Alkalilimnicola ehrlichii MLHE-1: one gene and its partner. The protein of the gene in region 1 interacts with the protein of each later gene in a pairwise test. Links are inferred from orthologs where the notes say so. Each region holds a gene or a part of one and is shown on either strand. Other genes may lie near its edges.

What was found.
Region 2: the proteins of hflC (region 1) and ftsH interact in binary tests that used the Escherichia coli proteins (3 or more experiments, as listed by UniProt). The link is inferred for Alkalilimnicola ehrlichii MLHE-1 from one-to-one orthologs.

Annotation. Positions count from the first base shown.
Region 1 is NC_008340.1:622,771-627,432, forward strand. What follows is about bases 1,550-4,548. They hold hflC (protease modulator HflC), read left to right. Parts: upstream 1,550-2,600; coding sequence 2,601-3,497; downstream 3,498-4,548. Other genes in these bases: hflK (FtsH protease activity modulator HflK), read left to right, coding at 1,550-2,601; MLG_RS02955 (ATP phosphoribosyltransferase regulatory subunit), read left to right, coding at 3,650-4,548. Outside these bases: ribosome rescue GTPase HflX, read left to right, coding at 1-1,126; more of hflK, read left to right, coding at 1,222-1,549; more of MLG_RS02955, read left to right, coding at 4,549-4,662.
Region 2 is NC_008340.1:2,242,342-2,247,111, forward strand. The notes cover bases 1,397-4,347. They hold ftsH (ATP-dependent zinc metalloprotease FtsH), read right to left. Parts: upstream 3,857-4,347; coding sequence 1,937-3,856; downstream 1,397-1,936. Other genes in these bases: folP (dihydropteroate synthase), read right to left, coding at 1,397-1,937; rlmE (23S rRNA (uridine(2552)-2'-O)-methyltransferase RlmE), read right to left, coding at 3,949-4,347. Also shown: glmM (phosphoglucosamine mutase), read right to left, coding at 1-1,039; more of folP, read right to left, coding at 1,041-1,396; more of rlmE, read right to left, coding at 4,348-4,578; MLG_RS10050 (hypothetical protein), read right to left, coding at 4,565-4,770. UniProt on the Escherichia coli protein: Acts as a processive, ATP-dependent zinc metallopeptidase for both cytoplasmic and membrane proteins. Plays a role in the quality control of integral membrane proteins.

The DNA.
Region 1 (4,662 bases):
GCGGGGCAAGGTCGAGGAACTCGCCGCGCGTATCCCCGCGGAAGGGATCGACCTGGTCCTGATCGACCACGCCATCAGTCCGGCGCAGGAGCGTAACTTGGAGCGGGCGTTCCGCTGCCGGGTGCTGGACCGTACCGGCCTGATCCTCGATATCTTTGCCCAGCGGGCTCGCTCCCATGAGGGCAAGCTGCAGGTGGAGTTGGCCCAGCTGCGCCACATCGCCAGCCGATTGGTCCGCGGCTGGTCGCACCTGGAGCGCCAGAAAGGCGGGATCGGCCTTCGCGGGCCGGGTGAGACCCAGCTCGAGATGGACCGGCGCATGCTCGGCACGCGCATCAAGCAACTGGAGCGCAAGCTGGAGAAGGTGCGCCGCCAGCGCGCCCAGGGCCGGCAGGCGCGTCGGCGCCAGGAGTTTCCGGTGGTCTCGCTGGTCGGCTACACCAACGCCGGCAAGTCCACGCTGTTCAACGCCCTGACCGGTTCCGGCCTCTACGCCGACGACCGCCTTTTCGCTACCCTGGACACCACCCTGCGACGGCTGGAACTCCCGGACGGCCAGCCGGTCATACTGGCGGATACGGTCGGTTTTATCAGTGACCTGCCGCACGGCCTGGTGGCCGCCTTCCGCTCCACTCTGGAGGAGGTGGGTGAATCCGATCTGCTGCTGCATGTGGTGGACGCAGCCGATCCGGATCGCCGAGAGCACGCGCGCCAGGTGCAGCAGGTACTGGCCGACATAGGCGCCAGCGAGGTGCCGGTGTTGACGGTGTACAATAAGGCCGACCTCTGCCAACACCCGGTCGGTATCCTCCGCGACGACCGCGAGGCCCCCGAGGCGGTCTGGGTGTCGGCGGCCGCGGGCCGCGGGCTCGACGAGCTTGAGGAGGCCGTGGCCGAGTGCCTGGGCGGTGGCCGCGTACGGGGCCGCGTGCGGCTGCCGGCCCACCAGGGGCGGCTGCGGGCCCGGTTCTATCAGCTCGGCCAGGTCCTGGACGAGCGGGTGGAGGAGGACGGTGTGATCGACCTGCTGGTGGACCTGCCCCGGCGCGAACTGGACCGGTTGCGGAGCAACGAGGGGCTTACAGCGCCCCTGGAGACTGAGACTGCGCTACACGACCCATCCTGAACCCCGCCTTGCGGGAACAGCGACGCTCTCATTACAATCATCGGTTGCGCTTTGCAGCGCAGGCGGATCCAACCTTTTAAACCACGGAGACATCCATGGCGTGGAATGAGCCAGGTGGCGGTAACCGCGATCCCTGGGGTGGCGGCAACCGCGGTGGCGGGGGCGGCGACAACCAGGGGCCGCCCGACCTCGATGAGGCCATCAACAAGGTGCGCGACAAGGTCACCCAGCTTTTCGGTGGCAAGAAGGGCGGCGGTGCCGGCAACGGCGGCGGTTCCGGTCAGGGCTTCAAAGGGCCTGGCGCCAAGGGTATTGCCCTGCTTGGCGGTCTGGTGATCGCCGGTTGGCTCGCCTCCGGTATCTATATCGTGGACGAGGGGCAGCGTGGGGTGGAGCTGACCTTTGGTGCCAACACCGGCGTCACCCAGCCCGGTCCGCACTGGCACTTCCCGCGTCCCATTGGCAGCGTCGAGCGGGTGGACGTCTCCGAGGTGCGCACCATCGAGATCGGTTACGAGTCCATGGGCGAGCGGACCCGATCGGTGCTGCGCGAGGCCCTGATGCTCACCCGGGACGAGAACATCGTGAACCTCAAGGTGGCGGTGCAATACCGGGTGAGCGACCCGGCCAACTATCTGTTCAACTTCCGCTTTCCGGATGACACCCTGAAGCAGCTCGCGGAGAGCGCGTTGCGCGAGGTGGTGGGTAAGGCCGAGGCGCCCGAGGACGTGGAGATCGGCCCGGGGGAGGACTTTGGCCAGCTCGCCGATGAACTGGCCGATCAGCTTACCGAGGAGGAGTTGCAGGCGCTGATGACGGGGGCCGACGAGACGGCCCGCGCCCACATCACACCGCTGGAATGGGTGCTCACCCAGGGCCGTGCCCAGGTGGCGGATGAGTCGGAGCGGCTCATTCAGGAGGCGCTGGACCGCTACCAGGCCGGGATCACCCTGGTCCGGGTCGCCATCCAGGACGCCCAGCCGCCGGAAGAGGTGCAGCCGGCCTTCGCCGACGCCATCCGTGCCCGCGAGGACCAGCAGCGCACCATCAGCCGCGCCCGTGCCTATGCTAATGCACTGCTCCCGCGTGCCGAGGGTCAAGCGGCCCGCCAGCGGGAGGAGGCCCAGGCCTACCGCGATCAGGTGATCGCACGGGCCCAGGGTGAATCCGAGCGCTTCACCGCCCTGCTTAACGAGTACGAGCGGGCGCCGCAGGTGACCCGCCAGCGGCTCTACCTGGAGACCATGGAGCGGGTGTTGGGCAACAGCAGCAAGATCATGATCGATGTCGAGGGTGGTCAGCCGCTGATGTACCTGCCGCTGGACCGTATGATCGACCGGCGTGGCGTCGAGCAGGACGGGGAGGACAACGACGAGGCGCGCGACCTGTCCATGGCCCCGCCGCTGGGCGGCCGGGACGCGGTCACGCCCACCGAGCGCGCGCGTGACTCGCTGCGGACCCGGGAGGTGCGCTGATGAATCAGATGATTAAGTCGGTATTGATACCGGTTGTGGTGGTGGCCGCCATCCTGGCCTATTTCTCCGTGTTTACGGTGGACGAGCGGGAGTTCGCCCTGAAGTTCCGCCTGGGTGAGGTCGTGCGCGATGACTTCGAGCCCGGGTTGCACTTCAAGCTGCCCTTCGTCAATAACGTGCGCAAGTTCGACCGCCGGGTGCAGACCCTGGACGCCGAGCCGCAGCGCTTTCTCACCGCGGAGAACAAGAACCTGATCGTCGACTCCTTCGTGAAGTGGCGGATCAGTGATCCCACCCGGTTCTATGTCTCGTTTGCCGGTGGCGACTTCCAGCGTGCCAACTCACGGCTGCGCGAGATCGTCCAGCAGGGGCTGCGCGACGAGTTTGGTCAGCGCACGGTGGAGAACGTGATCTCCGGCGAACGCGTCGAGATCATGGAGATCCTGCGCGAGCGGTCCGCGGAATCGGTCGAGGACGTGGGGATCGCGGTGCTGGATGTGCGGCTCAAGCGCATCGACCTGCCGGAGGACGTCAACGAGTCCATCTTCCAGCGTATGGCGGCTGAGCGTGAGCGTGTGGCCCGCGAACTGCGGGCCCTTGGTGAGGAGGCGGGCGAGCGTATCCGCGCCGATGCCGACCGCCAGCGCACGGTCATCCTGGCCGAGGCCTATCGTGATGCCGAGCGCCTGCGTGGTGATGGTGACGCCCAGTCGGCCGCCATCTACGCCGCGGCGTACAACGACAACCCGGAGTTCTACGCCTTCCACCGCAGCCTGGGGGCCTACAGTCAGACCTTCCGGAGCAAGGAGGACATGCTGGTGCTCTCACCGGACAGTGAGTTCTTCCGGTACTTCAACACCAACGGTCTGGAACTCCCCTTAGGGGCCGATGAGTGAACCCCGCGGCGTCTTCCTAAAGGCGAGCTTTCGACTAAAGCCGGGCCGGGCCGTAAGGCCCGGCCTTTTTTATGACAGGCAAACGGGTATCATGCTCAGCGAACGTGCGGACCTGTACCCTGCCGTCTTTTTCCGGAACTGAAGGACTTCCCATGAGCGATTCCGCCTTCAGCAAAGACAACCGCTGGTTGCTGCCCGAGGGTGTGGACGAGCTGCTGCCCCCCAGGGCCGCCCAGATGGAGACCCTGCGCCGGCAACTGCTGGACCAGTTCGGTGCCTGGGGCTACGAGCTGGTGATGCCCCCCTTCATCGAATACCTGGACTCGCTGCTCACCGGCACCGGGCACGACCTGGATGTGCAGACCTTCAAGCTCACTGACCAGCTCACCGGTCGGTTGATGGGCGTTCGCGCCGACATCACCCCGCAGGTGGCGCGCATCGATGCCCACCGCCTGCGCCGTGAGGCGCCCTCGCGGCTCTGCTACATCGGCAGCGTCCTGCACGCCCGGCCCGAGGGCATCTCCCGGTCGCGCAACCCGGTCCAGGTGGGCGCCGAGTTGTTCGGCCACGCGGGGGTCGAGAGCGACATCGAGATCATCAGCCTGGCGGTGGCGAGTCTGCGCACGGCCGGCGTCGCCCAACCCCACCTGGACCTGGGCCATGTGGGCATCTTCCGCGGTCTGGCCCGGGCCGCCGGCTGCACCCCCGCGCAGGAGGGGGCGCTGCTGGAGGCATTGCAACGCAAGGCGGTGGCGGAGATCGATGAGCTTCTCGACGAGGCCGCGATCGACCCGCACTTGCGCCGGATGCTGCGGGCCCTGCCGCAGCTCAACGGCGGCCTGGAGGCCCTCGACCATGCCGGCGAGGTATTGGCTGAGGCGCCTCAGGGGGTCCGCCAGGCGCTGCGCACCCTCTGGGGCGTGGCCGCCGGCCTGGAGCGTCGTCTGCCCGATTTGCCGTTGCACTTCGATCTCGCCGAGCTGCGCGGCTATGGCTACCACACCGGCATCGTATTCGCCGCCCTGGTGCCCGGATATGGCTCTGAGGTGGCGCGTGGCGGCCGCTACGACGACATCGGACGGGTGTTCGGAAATCCCCGTCCGGCCACCGGCTTCAGCGCCGACCTGCGGACCCTGGTCCAGGTCGCCGACGGGCAGCCCGCGGT
Region 2 (4,770 bases), 1.6 Mb from region 1 along the record:
CCTGCAGCGCCGAGACAATACCGTCGCCGGTGGTGGTCCGGTCCAGGCAGATCAAGTGGCCGGAGGATTCACCACCGAGGATGCCGCCTTCACGGCGGAGCATCTCCATCACGTAACGGTCGCCCACCTTGGCGCGCAGGAAGGGCAGCCCCAAGCGGCCGATGCCCTGCTCCAGACCCAGGTTGCTCATGACGGTACCCACCACCGGACCGGCAAGCCCGCCGTTGGCCATCCGCTGCCGGGCGATGATGTAGAGCAGACCGTCGCCGTCCACCACCTCGCCCCGGTGATCCACCATAATCACGCGGTCGCCATCCCCGTCAAAGGCGATGCCGGCGTCCGCATCGTGCTCACGCACGGCGGCCTGGAGGCCCTTCGGGTGCAACGAGCCGCAGTCGGCGTTGATATTCAGACCATCCGGGTCATCGGCCAACGGGATGACCTCGGCGCCCAGCTCGTGGAAGACCGCGGGGGCCACGTGGTAGGTGGCGCCATTGGCACAGTCGACCACCAGGCGCAGGCCCCGCAGGCTCAGTTCGTAGGGAAAGCTGCGTTTACAGAACTCGATATAACGCCCCGGGGCGTCGTTGATCCGGGAGGCCTTCCCCAGCCGCGCGGAGGGCGCCGGCTTGAGGGGTTGCCGCAGTTCGGCCTCAATGGCCAGCTCGGTGGCATCGTCGAGCTTCTCCCCATCATCGGAGAAGAACTTGATCCCGTTGTCTTCGTGGGGGTTGTGTGAGGCGCTGATCACCACCCCGGCGGCGGCCCGCAGAGTGCGTGTCAGGTAGGCTATGGCCGGGGTGGGCATGGGCCCGAGCAGTTTGACGTTGACCCCGGCGGCCGCAAAGCCGGACTCCAGGGCGGACTCCAGCATGTAGCCGGAGATCCGGGTGTCCTTGCCGACCAACACCGAGGACTGCCCGGCGCGCGCCAAAACCCGCCCGGCCGCCCAGCCCAGATGCAGCATGAAATCCGGGGTGATGGGCGGCTCCCCGACGGTGCCGCGAATGCCGTCGGTGCCAAAGTATTCCTTTTTCACGTTACTGTTTCTCCTGCCCCGTTATGGGTGCTCCCTGTGCCGCGGCCATCGCCGCCCCGGCGACCCGCAGCGCATCCACGGTCGGCGCCACGTCATGGGTCCGCACGATGCGCGCGCCACGCTCCACGGCGCACACGGCCGCTGCCAGGCCGGCGGCGAGCCGCCCGTCCACCGGACGACCGGTGACGCCCCCCAGCATGGATTTGCGCGACATGCCCACCAGCACGGGCGGCCCCAGCGCACAGACGGCATCGAGCCGGCCCAACAGGGTGTAATTATGATTGAGACTCTTGCCAAACCCAAAGCCCGGATCAAGCAGCAGCCGTGCGCGCGGGATGCCGGCCTGTTCGCAGGCCCGGACCCGTGCCATGAGGAAGGCATTGACTTCGTCGACCACATCCCGGTAGCGGGGGTCGCGCTGCATGGTCCGCGGCTCACCCTGCATGTGCATGAGGCACACTGGCAGACCGCTGTCGGCGGCGGCGGCCAGGGCACCGGGCGCCCGCAGCGCATAGACATCGTTGATCAGGGCGGCGCCGGACGCGGCGGCTGCGGTCATCACTGCCGGCTTGCTGGTATCCACCGATACGGGCACATCGAGCTCGCCCGTCACCGCCTCCAGGACCGGGAGCACCCGCTCCAGTTCCTGCTCCGTCGGCACCGGCTCGGCGCCCGGCCGGGTGGACTCACCGCCAATATCGATGATATCCGCGCCCTGCCCCACCAAACACCGGGCCTGGCGGATGGCAGCCGCCCGGGAGAGGTGGACCCCCCCGTCCGAGAAGGAATCGGGAGTGACGTTCAGGACCCCCATCACCAGGGGCCGGGTCGACGGCAGCCGAAAACGCCCGAGGCGCAGCGGCGGCTGCGCCTCGGGCCCTGCTTCACTGCCCGCCATCAGTGTTCGCTGGTGGCGGGGCCGCCAATACGGCCGCGCTCGTCCTTACCCACCTTCTCGCCCTCGGCACGGTCATCGTCATCGTCCGAAGGCCCGGACCAGCCCTTCGGCGGCCGCGGCTCGCGCCCGGCCATGATGTCGTCGATCTGAGCACGATCGATGGTCTCGTAGCGCATCAGTGCATCGGCCATCACGTGAAGCTGATCCATGTGCTCGCGGATGATCTTCTCCGCCGCCGTGTAGTTGGCGTCGATGATGGCCCGCACCTCCTCGTCGATGGCGTGCTGGGTCTCTTCCGAAACGTCCTTATGCTGGGTCACCGAATGACCGAGGAAGACCTCGCCCTCCTCATCTCCGTAGGCCAGGGGGCCCAGGCGGGCGGACAGCCCCCACTTGGTGACCATGTTGCGGGCAATCTCGGTGGCCCGCTGGATGTCATTGGAGGCGCCGGTGGTCACCCGCTCGTGGCCGAAGATCAGCTCCTCGGCGATACGGCCGCCGAACAGGCTGGCGATCATGCTGTTCAGGCGTTGCTTGGTGTAGCTGTAACGGTCCTCTTCCGGTAGGAACATGGTCACGCCCAAGGCCCGGCCGCGGGGGATGATGGTCACCTTGTGCACCGGATCGTGCTCCGGGGTGACCAACCCGACGATGGCGTGGCCGGCCTCGTGGTAGGCGGTCAGGCGCTTCTCATCCTCCTTCATCACCATGGACTTACGCTCGGAGCCCATCATGATCTTGTCCTTGGCCTTCTCGAAGTCCTCCTGGTCCACCACCCGCTTGTTGGCGCGGGCGGCGAACAGGGCGGCCTCGTTGACCAGGTTGGCCAGGTCAGCGCCCGAGAAGCCCGGGGTGCCGCGGGCCAGGATCGCGGGGGTGACATCGTCGTCCAGGGGCACCTTCTTCATGTGCACCTTGAGGATGTGCTCGCGGCCGCGTACGTCCGGCAACGGCACCACCACCTGGCGATCAAAACGGCCCGGGCGCAGCAGGGCCGGGTCGAGCACGTCGGGGCGGTTGGTGGCGGCGATGACGATGACGCCCTCATTGCCCTCGAAACCGTCCATCTCCACCAGCAGCTGGTTCAGGGTCTGCTCACGCTCGTCGTGCCCCCCGCCCAGGCCGGCACCGCGCTGGCGGCCCACGGCGTCGATCTCGTCGATGAAGATGATGCAGGGGCTGTGCTTCTTGGCCTGGCTGAACATATCGCGCACGCGGGAAGCACCCACGCCGACGAACATCTCGACGAAATCGGAGCCGGAGATGCTGAAGAACGGCACCTTGGCCTCACCGGCGATCGCCTTGGCGAGCAGCGTTTTACCGGTGCCGGGGGGGCCGACCATCAACACCCCGCGGGGGATGGTCCCGCCCAGGCGCTGGAACTTGGACGGATCCCGCAGGAAGTCCACCAGCTCCGCCACGTCGTCCTTGGCCTCGTCGCAGCCGGCCACGTCGTTGAAGGTGACCTTGCTCTGCTCCTCGGTCATGAGCTTGGCCTTGCTCTTACCGAAGGACATGGCCCCACGACCCGCGCCACCCCCCTGCATCTGGCGCATGAAGTAGATCCACACGGCAATCAGCAGCAGGAACGGGAACCAGGAGATGAGAATCTGCACCAACATGTTGCGGCCTTCCGGCTCGCGGGCATCGATGGTGACGTCGTGCTCCAGCAGGGTGCCAATCAGCGCCCGGTTGTCCGACTCCGGGTTGTAGGTGTGGGCCCGCGTGCCATCGGCGCGCTCCACGGTGATCTTATCGCCCTGGATCATCACCTCACGGACCTCTCCGGCCTCCACATGGCGGAGGAACTCGGAGTATTTCATCTGCTCCGGCCCCGGGGCACCGCGTTCCTGGAAGTTGCTGAACACGGACATCAGGACCACGGCGATGATGATCCAGAGGATCAGATTCTTGGCCATGTCATTCACGGGCCGACCTCTCCTTCACTTGCATGGGGCCCGGCGCGGACGCCGGGCCACCAGTGAGCTGAATGCAATTCCCTAGAACCCTACTACAGTCCGAACCCGCGGGCCAGCAGGTAGGATTCACGGCTGCGGGCCCGCGAAGCACGCGGTTTTCGGGTGATTACCTTGCTGAATTGACGTTGTAAATCGCGCCGATAGTCATCCAGGCCTTCACCATGGAACACCTTGGTCAGAAAATCACCGCCCGGTTGTAATACTTGACCTGCAAAGTCAAGTGCAAGTTCCGCCAGATACATGGCCCGCGGCTGATCCACCACCCGGACACCGGAGAGGTTCGGGGCCATGTCGGAGAGCACCAGGTCCACTGGCCGACCCTCCAGCGCCTGGAGCAGCGCCTGCAGGGGCGCCTCCTCGGTGAAATCGCCCTGGATGACGTGGACGCCGGGCAAGGCCTCCATGGGCAGGATATCCAGCGCGAAGACGGCACCACGGTCGCCCACCAACTCCGCGGCGACCTGGCACCAGCCACCGGGGGCCGCGCCCAGGTCCACCACGGTCATGCCCGGGCGGATGAGGCGGTCCTTCTCCTGGATCTCCAGCAGCTTGAACGCCGCCCGGGACCGGTAGCCGGCCTTCTGCGCCTGCTGCACCCAGTGGTCGCTGTGGTGCTCGTCCAGCCAGCGCCGGCTGCCCGGCCTGCGCTTACGACGCCCCATGATCCCGCTCCCGTTGCTGCGCCCGGACCACCCGGCGGGTCCGCCAGGCCACCCAGAGGCCGCCGCCAACGCCCACTGAGATCAGGATCAGCAGGTCCGCCAACAGCCCCAAGTCCGTGGCCACCACCACCAGGGCGGCACAAAGCGCCAGCAGGGTGACCGCGCCCAGCTCCAGCTTGACGCTGCTGAACG